DNA from 2 places in the Streptomyces sp. SAS_281 genome. Region 2 is predicted to be linked to the other one. Evidence: predicted binding sites of a transcription regulator. Region 2 holds the regulator's gene; the other holds the start of a gene.
What was found. The regulator HrcA, encoded in region 2, represses chaperone genes, less so after heat shock. The targets are predictions, from matches to a motif close to TTNGCACTCNGNNNNNCNGAGTGCNAA.
Positions count from the first base shown of each region.

Region 1: the regulator HrcA is predicted to act here: its motif matches at 812-838, upstream of groL (chaperonin GroEL).

Region 1 covers NZ_JBMNDO010000059.1:30,610-35,237, forward strand. Annotated here, with positions in the region: gene ACN6LM_RS22185 (MoaD/ThiS family protein) at 1-70, shown strand, start outside; gene ACN6LM_RS22190 (cold-shock protein) at 426-632, shown strand; gene groL (chaperonin GroEL) at 1,002-2,624, shown strand; gene ACN6LM_RS22200 (TetR/AcrR family transcriptional regulator C-terminal domain-containing protein) at 2,718-3,428, opposite strand; gene ACN6LM_RS22205 (CocE/NonD family hydrolase) at 3,554-4,628, shown strand, end outside.
Region 2 covers NZ_JBMNDO010000005.1:42,375-47,002, reverse strand. Annotated here, with positions in the region: gene ACN6LM_RS03650 (ABC transporter substrate-binding protein) at 1-936, opposite strand, end outside; gene ACN6LM_RS03645 (DUF3097 domain-containing protein) at 1,053-1,871, opposite strand; gene ACN6LM_RS03640 (MBL fold metallo-hydrolase) at 1,971-2,693, opposite strand; gene hrcA (heat-inducible transcriptional repressor HrcA) at 2,878-3,894, shown strand; gene dnaJ (molecular chaperone DnaJ) at 3,895-4,628, shown strand, end outside.

The DNA of each region.
Region 1 (4,628 bases), on a different contig from region 2:
CGGCCTGGACGCGGCGACCCCGGACGGTGCCGGCGTCTCGATCATCCCCGCCGTGGCCGGCGGCTGCTGAGTCAACGACTCCTCTGCGTCACCGTAATTGCCCCCTCCGCGAGAGAAGCGGAGGGGGCAATTCTGCATGGTTGAGCGGGGTAGAGTGTGGGAAGTCCCCTTCGCTGCCCGTGCCCCTCGCATATGAGAATGCGCCGCGCCACGATCAGAAGCAGCCAATGTGCCCGGGCCTCTTGTTCCATAAGTCACCTTTGCCGGGCCCGACTTGCCCCGCAAGCTCATGAATTCCCCGTATTCGGGCGATCGGTGCTGCGCAGAATTGTCGTCCGATTGACCTGTCGCACAGGGCAGTTGGGCAGATACATTCAGCCGCGGTCGACGCGCTTCGGCGCACACACGTTACAGGGGAGTTAGGCATGGCTCAGGGCACCGTCAAGTGGTTCAACGCGGAGAAGGGGTACGGCTTCATCGCGGTCGACGGTGGTGCGGATGTATTCGTCCACTACAGCGCGATCCAGATGGACGGGTACCGCACCCTCGAAGAAGGTCAGCGGGTCGAGTTCGAGATCTCGCAGGGCCAGAAGGGGCCGCAGGCGGACATGGTCAAGCTCGCCGTCGGCTGAAGCGCGGCACGGCACGTCGGCCGCGACGCCACGCTCGTACGAAGGGTCCGTACCTAGGGGTACGGGCCCTTCGTCGTGCCGGGAGCGCGCCGGGGGCGGTCGGAGGTTGTCCGCACTCCGGCCGGAGGCGCTTGCGCCCTCCCGTCGCCCGACCACCACCCCTCAAGGAGCCTTGGGCGCTTGCACTCAACGGGGTCGAGTGCTAATCATTGGGCTTAGCACTCTCCAGGTGAGAGTGACAGAATTTTTGGACCGGGCCGGTGAGGCCCGCACGCCAGGCGGGGAAGGAACCGCAGGGCACGCAGGCCGTCCGTCGCGGGCGCCACTCGGTCCGGAGCAATCCACCCCTGTCCGGGAGGACCACTTCACATGGCCAAGATCATCGCGTTCGACGAGGAGGCCCGGCGCGGTCTCGAGCGCGGCATGAACCAGCTCGCCGACGCCGTCAAGGTCACCCTTGGCCCCAAGGGTCGCAACGTCGTCCTCGAGAAGAAGTGGGGCGCCCCCACGATCACCAACGATGGTGTGTCCATCGCCAAGGAGATCGAGCTGGAGGACCCGTACGAGAAGATCGGTGCGGAGCTGGTCAAGGAGGTCGCCAAGAAGACGGACGACGTCGCCGGCGACGGTACGACCACCGCCACCGTTCTCGCCCAGGCGCTCGTCCGCGAGGGTCTGCGCAACGTGGCCGCGGGTGCGAACCCGATGGCTCTCAAGCGGGGCATCGAGAAGGCCGTCGAGGCCGTCTCCGCCGCCCTCCTGGAGCAGGCCAAGGACGTGGAGACCAAGGAGCAGATCGCTTCGACCGCCTCCATCTCCGCCGCCGACACCCAGATCGGCGAGCTCATCGCCGAGGCCATGGACAAGGTCGGCAAGGAAGGCGTCATCACCGTCGAGGAGTCCCAGACCTTCGGTCTGGAGCTGGAGCTCACCGAGGGTATGCGCTTCGACAAGGGCTACATCTCGGCGTACTTCGCCACCGACATGGAGCGCATGGAGTCGTCCCTGGACGACCCGTACATCCTGATCGTGAACTCCAAGGTCAGCAACGTGAAGGACCTCCTTCCGCTGCTGGAGAAGGTCATGCAGTCCGGCAAGCCGCTGCTGATCATCGCCGAGGACGTCGAGGGCGAGGCGCTGTCGACCCTGGTCGTCAACAAGATCCGCGGCACCTTCAAGTCCGTCGCCGTCAAGGCCCCGGGCTTCGGCGACCGCCGCAAGGCCATGCTCGGTGACATCGCCATCCTCACGGGCGGCACCGTCATCTCCGAGGAGGTCGGCCTCAAGCTGGAGAACGCCGGTCTCGACCTGCTCGGCCGCGCCCGCAAGGTCGTCATCACCAAGGACGAGACGACGATCGTCGACGGCGCCGGTGACAGCGACCAGGTCCAGGGCCGCGTCAACCAGATCCGTGCCGAGATCGAGAACTCCGACTCGGACTACGACCGCGAGAAGCTCCAGGAGCGCCTGGCGAAGCTGGCCGGCGGCGTGGCCGTCATCAAGGCCGGTGCCGCCACCGAGGTCGAGCTGAAGGAGCGCAAGCACCGCATCGAGGACGCGGTGCGCAACGCCAAGGCCGCCGTCGAGGAGGGCATCGTCGCCGGTGGTGGCGTGGCTCTGCTCCAGGCTTCGGCCGTCTTCGAGAAGCTGGAGCTCTCGGGTGACGAGGCGACCGGCGCCAACGCCGTCAAGCTCGCGCTCGAGGCCCCGCTGAAGCAGATCGCCGTCAACGGTGGTCTCGAGGGTGGCGTCGTCGTGGAGAAGGTGCGCAACCTGCCGATCGGTCACGGCCTCAACGCCGCGACCGGTGAGTACGTCGACATGATCGCCGAGGGCATTCTCGACCCGGCGAAGGTCACGCGCTCCGCCCTGCAGAACGCCGCGTCGATCGCCGCGCTGTTCCTCACCACCGAGGCCGTCATCGCCGACAAGCCGGAGAAGGCCGCCGCGGCCGCTCCGGGCGGCATGCCGGGCGGTGACATGGACTTCTGATCCTGACGGGTCAGCAGTTCCAGCAGTACCAAGACGCCGGCCCCCGGGGATTCGTCCCCGGGGGCCGGCGTCGTCGTGTGTACGGGTACGGGCTCAGCCCGCGTCGAGGCCGTCCACGAGGCGGGTGAGGAAGCGGTCGAACATGGCGTCGGGGGTGACGGGCCGGCCCGCCGTCGCCAGGGCCTCGGCCAGTTCCGGATGGTCGCCGTCGGCCGCGACCTCGGCCAGGTAGAGCGCCTCGGCGGCGTTCCGGCCGGGGTCCTGGGCCGCCCGCGCCCGGCCGACCTCGTAGCCGACCTGGGCCGCCACGAACGAGGTGAGCTGGGCGAAGACCTCCAGACGGGCCGCCCCGTCGAGCCCGCTGGGCCGCAGGGCGGCCAGCGCGCGCTCCACGAAGGCGAGCGTGCGGGGACCCAGGGACCGGCGGGCCTGCACGGCGGCGGGCAGCCAGGGGTGGCGGAGCATGTTCGCGCGCTGGTGGCGGCCGATGGTCTTCAGGTCGGCGCGCCAGTCGCCGGTGAGCGGGTCCGACGTGGGCAGCTCGCCGGAGACGTGGTCGACCATCAGGTCGAGCAGCGTCTCCTTGTCAGGGGCGTAGCTGTACAGCGACATGACGCCGGCGCCCACCTCGGCGGCGACCCGCCGCATGGTGACCGCGTCGATCCCCTCGGCGTCCGCGACGGCGACGGCGGCGGCCGTGATCGCCTCGCGGCTGAACGCGGGTCGGCGCCCGCGCCGGGGCCGGTCCTGCTCCCGCCACAGCACGCGCGGATCGATGCCTCCGGCACCTTCGGTGCGGGTCACGTTGTCAGCCTCTCTCACCCGGGTCGCCTCCGCGGTCCATCCAAGCATCCAGTATTCTCGTACTTAGTACGAGAATGGAGAGCGGTGCTGCCGCGCCGCCGTATGACGTACCGATGGAGGCGAAGATGACCCGACCGACGCACGACGCCCGCCCCCGGGCCGCATGGACGCCGTCGTCCGCGAAGCCGCCGCTCGCCTCCCGGCTGATGCGCGCCTCCTGGCGCGGGCTGCCCGCCGCGCGCCACAAGGTGGGTGTGGAGCGCGGACTGACGGTTCCCGCCGCCGACGGCAGCCCGCTGGTCACCGACCACTACTTCCCGCGCGCCGAGGGCGACTTCCCCACCCTCCTGGTCCGTACGCCGTACGGGCGGGGAGTGCCGTGGTCCCCGCAGTACGGCATCCTCTTCGCCGAACAGGGCTTCCATGTGGTCCTGCAGAGCTGCCGGGGCACCGGTGGCTCGGGCGGAGCGTTCCACCTCTGGCGCAACGAGCCCGCCGACGGCCTGGCGGTGGTCACCTGGCTGCGCGAACAGCCCTGGTTCGACAGGCGGTTGGGCACCGTCGGCCCCAGCTACCTCGGGTACGTCCAGTGGGCGCTGGCCCTCGATCCGCCGCCGGAGCTGAAGGCCATGGTGGTGCAGGTGGGGCTGCACGATCCGTACGCCCTCTTCCACACGGACGGCGTCCTCGACCTGGAGACCGCGCTGGCCGTGGGCGCCGGCATGACGTATCAGCACCGGGGCATGGGCCCGTTCGTCCGGGCGGCCCTGCGCCTCCGGCGCCGGGTGCGTTCCGCCGTCACCGCGCGTCCGCTGCGCGGGGCGTACGCGGACGCGCTCGGCGGGGAGATCCCCTGGCTGGACGACGCGATGGCCCACCCGGACGCGGACGACCCGTACTGGGAGGGCGCGTCCCTGGCCCGGGCGGCGGAAGGGGTGGCGGGCCGGGCGGCCGTGCCCGTCGCCCTGATCACCGGATGGCACGACGCCCTCGTGGACCAGACCTTCGCGCAGTACGGCCGGCTGCGCCGGGCGGGCGCCGAGGCGTCCCTGCTCGTCGGCCCGTGGACCCACACCTCGGCGCTCCAGGCGGGCTGGGCCGAGGTGTTCACCGAATCCCTGGCCTGGCTCCGGGCCCACCTGTGCGCCGACCCGTCCGGTCTGCGCCCGACACCGGTGCGCGTGCACGTGGGCGGCGCGC
Region 2 (4,628 bases):
CCGCCAGTCCGCGGCGTGCGGCCGGTAGTTGTTGCGCAGGTCCTCCAGCAGCGCCTGGACCCGCAGCTCCAGGTGGAACTGGCGGGACCGCTCGTCGCCCGCCGCCGCGTCGGCCACCCGCCCGGCGACCACCGCCGCCCGCGCCCGGATCACCCGCCACGAACCGCTCGGGGAGAACCGGGACCAGCCGTCCGACGGATAGCCGGTACTGGCGGCGGCCAGCGACGAGGTGGTGGCGAACCACTTGCTGGCCCGGCGCAGCCACAGCAGCGGCGGCGCCGACGTCGACAGCAGCCGGACCACCGCGAGCCCGAGGACCGCCCCCACGGCCACCAGCACGGTCGGCAGCCAGCCGATCTCGCCGAGCAGCACACCCAGGACCGCGATGACCACGGCCCCCACGAACGTCTCCGGCCGCACCGACTCACGGAACGCGGTCCACCAGGTGCCCCGGCCGCTCCGCCCGGCCCGCCAGCGCAGCGCGCTCAGCTCCTCCAGGATCCGCTCGTCGCGCTGGTCCCGGGAGCAGCCCGGGTCCGGGTCCCGCAGCACGGCCTCGGTGGCCTGTTCGATGGCGCCGAGCAGCCGGGAACGGGGGAAGGCGAACGGTTTGTACTGCGAGCCGCCCCGGGTCTCCCACGGCTTCTCGGTCAGCGTGCGGACCATGTCGAGCGCCGCGTCGTACGGGGTGTCGCCGCGCCCGTCGAGCAGTCTCAGGGGGACGCGGCGCGGCTGGTTGGCCCGGTGGATCTGGCGCACGATCTGCTCGACCCGGGCGTCCACGGCGGGCGGCACGTCGGCGTCGGCGGCCTGGAGGACCACCAGCGGCATCACGGGCCGGTTGTCGCGGTAGCGGTCGATGAGCTGCTGCACGAAGTGGAAGACGGCGGAGGCCGCCTCGTTCTCCGCACTGTCCCGCCAGACCTCGCGTGCCATCGCCCCGTGCCTTCCCTCGCGAAAAGAGCCTGGCCCCACTCAATAACCGATGATGTGTGCGAGGCGCAGGCATTCATCCGGATCGGTGCCGGATCGACGGGAAGGCCCGCCGGACATCAGTCCGGAAGGGTGACGAAATCGATCAATTCCTCGACCCGGCCCAGGAGTTCGGGCTGGAGGTCGCGGTAGGAGCGGACCGAGGACAGGATGCGCTGCCAGGCCGCGCCGGTGTTCTCCGGCCAGCCCAGCGCCCGGCACACGCCCGTCTTCCAGTCCTGCCCGCGCGGCACCACCGGCCATCCGGCGATCCCCACCGACGCGGGCTTCACGGCCTCCCACACGTCGATGTACGGGTGTCCGACCACCAGCACGTCGCCGTCCGACACCTGGGCCGCGATCCGGGACTCCTTGGAACCGGGCACCAGGTGGTCGACCAGCACCCCGAGGCGGGCGTCCGGCGCGGGTGCGAACTCCCGCACGATCGCCGGCAGGTCGTCGATCCCCTCCAGGTACTCCACGACCACGCCCTCGATGCGGAGGTCGTCGCCCCAGACCCGCTCGACCAGCTCCGCGTCGTGCCGTCCCTCCACGTAGATCCGTCCCGCCCGCGCCACCCGCGCCCGCGCCCCGGGCACCGCCACCGAACCGGAAGCCGTACGCGCGGGCCGTACCGGACCCCCGGCCGACGGGCGCACCAGCGTGACGACCCGGCCCTCCAGCAGGAAGCCGCGCGGCGCCATCGGGAAGACCCGGTGCTTGCCGAACCGGTCCTCCAGGGTCACCGTCGGCCCCTCGGCGGTCTTCTCGCACCGGATGACCGCGCCGCAGAATCCGGTGACCGCCTCCTCCACGACCAGATCGGTCTCGGCGGGCACCTCCGGGGCGGGGGCGGACTTCTTCCACGGCGGGGTCAGATCGGGCTGGTAGCTGCGCATCGCACGACGATAAGCGGGGAAGAGCCGCGACACGCCGAACCGGGAGGCCACCTGCCCACCCGCCTTCCCCGCCAGGAAGCGGCCGAGCACCCGCCGCCCCTACGACACGCCGAACCGCCCCGCCAGCGCCTCCCGCTGCGCCCGGACGAACGCCGCGTCCACCACCGCCCCGTGCCCCGGCACGTACAGCGCGTCGTCGCCGCCCTTCTCCAGCAGCCGGTCCAGCGCCGCCGGCCAGCGCGCCGGGCGGGCGTCCGGGCCCGCCTGGGGTTCGCCGGACTCCTCGACCAGGTCGCCGCAGAACACCAGGGCGGGTGAGCCCGGGACCAGCACCGCGAGGTCGTGGCCGCTGTGCGCCGCGCCCATGTTCACCAGGACCACCTCCCGGCCGCCGCCCAGGTCCACCGCCAGCTCCCCGCGCACCTCGTGGCCCGGGGCGACCAGCACATCGACGGACCCGGCCGCGTCCGCCTCGGGCAGGCCCTGGGCCACCGCGTCCGCGTACAGCTCGTCCGCCCCGCGCCGCAGCAGCTCCGCCGCGCCCTCGGAGCCGTACACCCGCGCACCGGCGAACGCCGCCGTGCCCAGCACATGGTCGAAATGGGGGTGGCTGAGTGCGATGTGCGTCACCCTCCGGCCGAGCAGCGCCTCGGCCTGGGTGCGCAGTTCCACGCCCTCGCGCAGTGACGAGCCGGTGTCGCAGAGCAGCGCCCCGCCCGGACCGGCCACCAGCAGGGCCGTCGCGTCCCAGCGGGGAAGGCGCCGGCGGCCCGTTCCGTGACCCAGCCGCTCCCATCCGAAGTCTTCCCAAGAGGCATCCATGCGGCGACGCTATCGGCAGCGACCTGCGCGATCGGGCGGCACGGTGGCCGGTCGCCCTTGCTAGGGCACCACCCCGTCGCCGTACACTTGCCGGGGATCGCTGGCACTCGTACGCACCGAGTGCCAGGAGGAATCCCGGGAACGGCCCGGGACACCGACGTGGAGAGCTGGAGGTGTGCGCGCGATGCTCAGCGAACGCAGACTCGAAGTGCTGCGCGCGATCGTCCAGGACTACGTCGGGACCGAGGAGCCAGTCGGCTCCAAGGCGCTCACCGAGCGGCACAAGCTGGGGGTCTCCCCGGCGACCGTCCGCAACGACATGGCGGTGCTGGAGGAGGAGGGCTTCATCGCCCAGCCCCACACCAGCGCCGGGCGCATCCCGACGGACAAGGGCTACCGGCTCTTCGTGGACAAGCTGGCGGGCGTCAAGCCCCTCTCGTCGCCGGAGCGCCGCGCCATCCAGAACTTCCTCGACGGCGCGGTCGACCTGGACGACGTCGTGGGCCGTACCGTACGGCTGCTCGCGCAGCTGACCCGGCAGGTCGCCGTCGTGCAGTACCCCTCGCTGACCCGTTCGACGGTGCGGCATGTGGAGCTGCTGTCCCTGGCCCCGGCGCGGCTGATGCTCGTGCTGATCACGGACACCGGCCGGGTCGAACAGCGGCTGGTGGACTGCCCGGCGCCGTTCGGCGAGACCTCCCTCGCCGATCTGCGGGCCCGGCTCAACAGCCGGGTGGTGGGGCGCCGGTTCGCGGACGTCCCGCAGCTGGTGCAGGACCTGCCGGAATCCTTCGAGAGCGAGGACCGGGGAACCGTGTCCACCGTCCTCTCGATCCTGCTCGAAACCCTCGTCGAGGAGACGGAGGAGCGGCTGATGATCGGCGGCACCTCCAACCTCACCCGCTTCGGACACGACTTCCCGGTGATGATCCGGCCGGTGCTGGAGGCACTGGAGGAGCAGGTCGTGCTGCTGAAGCTGCTCGGCGAGGCCAAGGACTCGGGCATGACCGTACGCATCGGGCACGAGAACGCCCACGAGGGGCTCAACTCCACGTCCGTCGTCGCGGTCGGCTACGGTTCGGGCGACGAGGCAGTCGCCAAACTCGGCGTGGTCGGACCGACCCGCATGGACTACCCCGGAACGATGGGAGCGGTACGCGCAGTGGCACGTTACGTCGGACAGATCCTGGCGGAGTCGTAAGTGGCCACGGACTACTACGCCGTACTCGGCGTGCGCCGCGACGCTTCCCAGGACGAGATCAAGAAGGCATTCCGGAGGCTCGCCCGCGAGCTGCACCCGGACGTCAACCCCGATCCGAAGACCCAGGAGCGGTTCAAGGAGATCAACGCCGCTTACGAGGTCCTGTCGGACGCGCAGAAGAAACAGGTCTACGACCTCGGCGGCGATCCGCTCTCGCAGTCCGGCGGCGCCGGCGCGGGCGGCTTCGGCCAGGGTGGCTTCGGCAACTTCTCCGACATCATGGACGCGTTCTTCGGTACGTCGTCGCAGCGCGGGCCCCGCTCGCGCACCCGGCGCGGCCAGGACGCCATGATCCGGCTGGAGATCGACCTCTCCGAGGCCGCCTTCGGCACCACCAAGGACATCCAGGTCGACACCGCCGTCGTCTGCACCACGTGCAGCGGCGAGGGCGCGGCCCCCGGCACCTCGGCGCAGACCTGCGACATGTGCCGCGGTCGCGGTGAGGTCTCCCAGGTCACCCGGTCCTTCCTCGGCCAGGTCATGACCTCCCGTCCCTGCCCGCAGTGCCAGGGCTTCGGTACGGTCGTGCCGACCCCGTGCCCGGAGTGCGCCGGCGACGGCCGCATCCGCTCGCGGCGCACGCTGACCGTGAAGATCCCCGCCGGTGTCGACAACGGCACCCGCATCCAGCTCGCGGGCGAGGGAGAGGTCGGCCCCGGCGGCGGCCCCGCCGG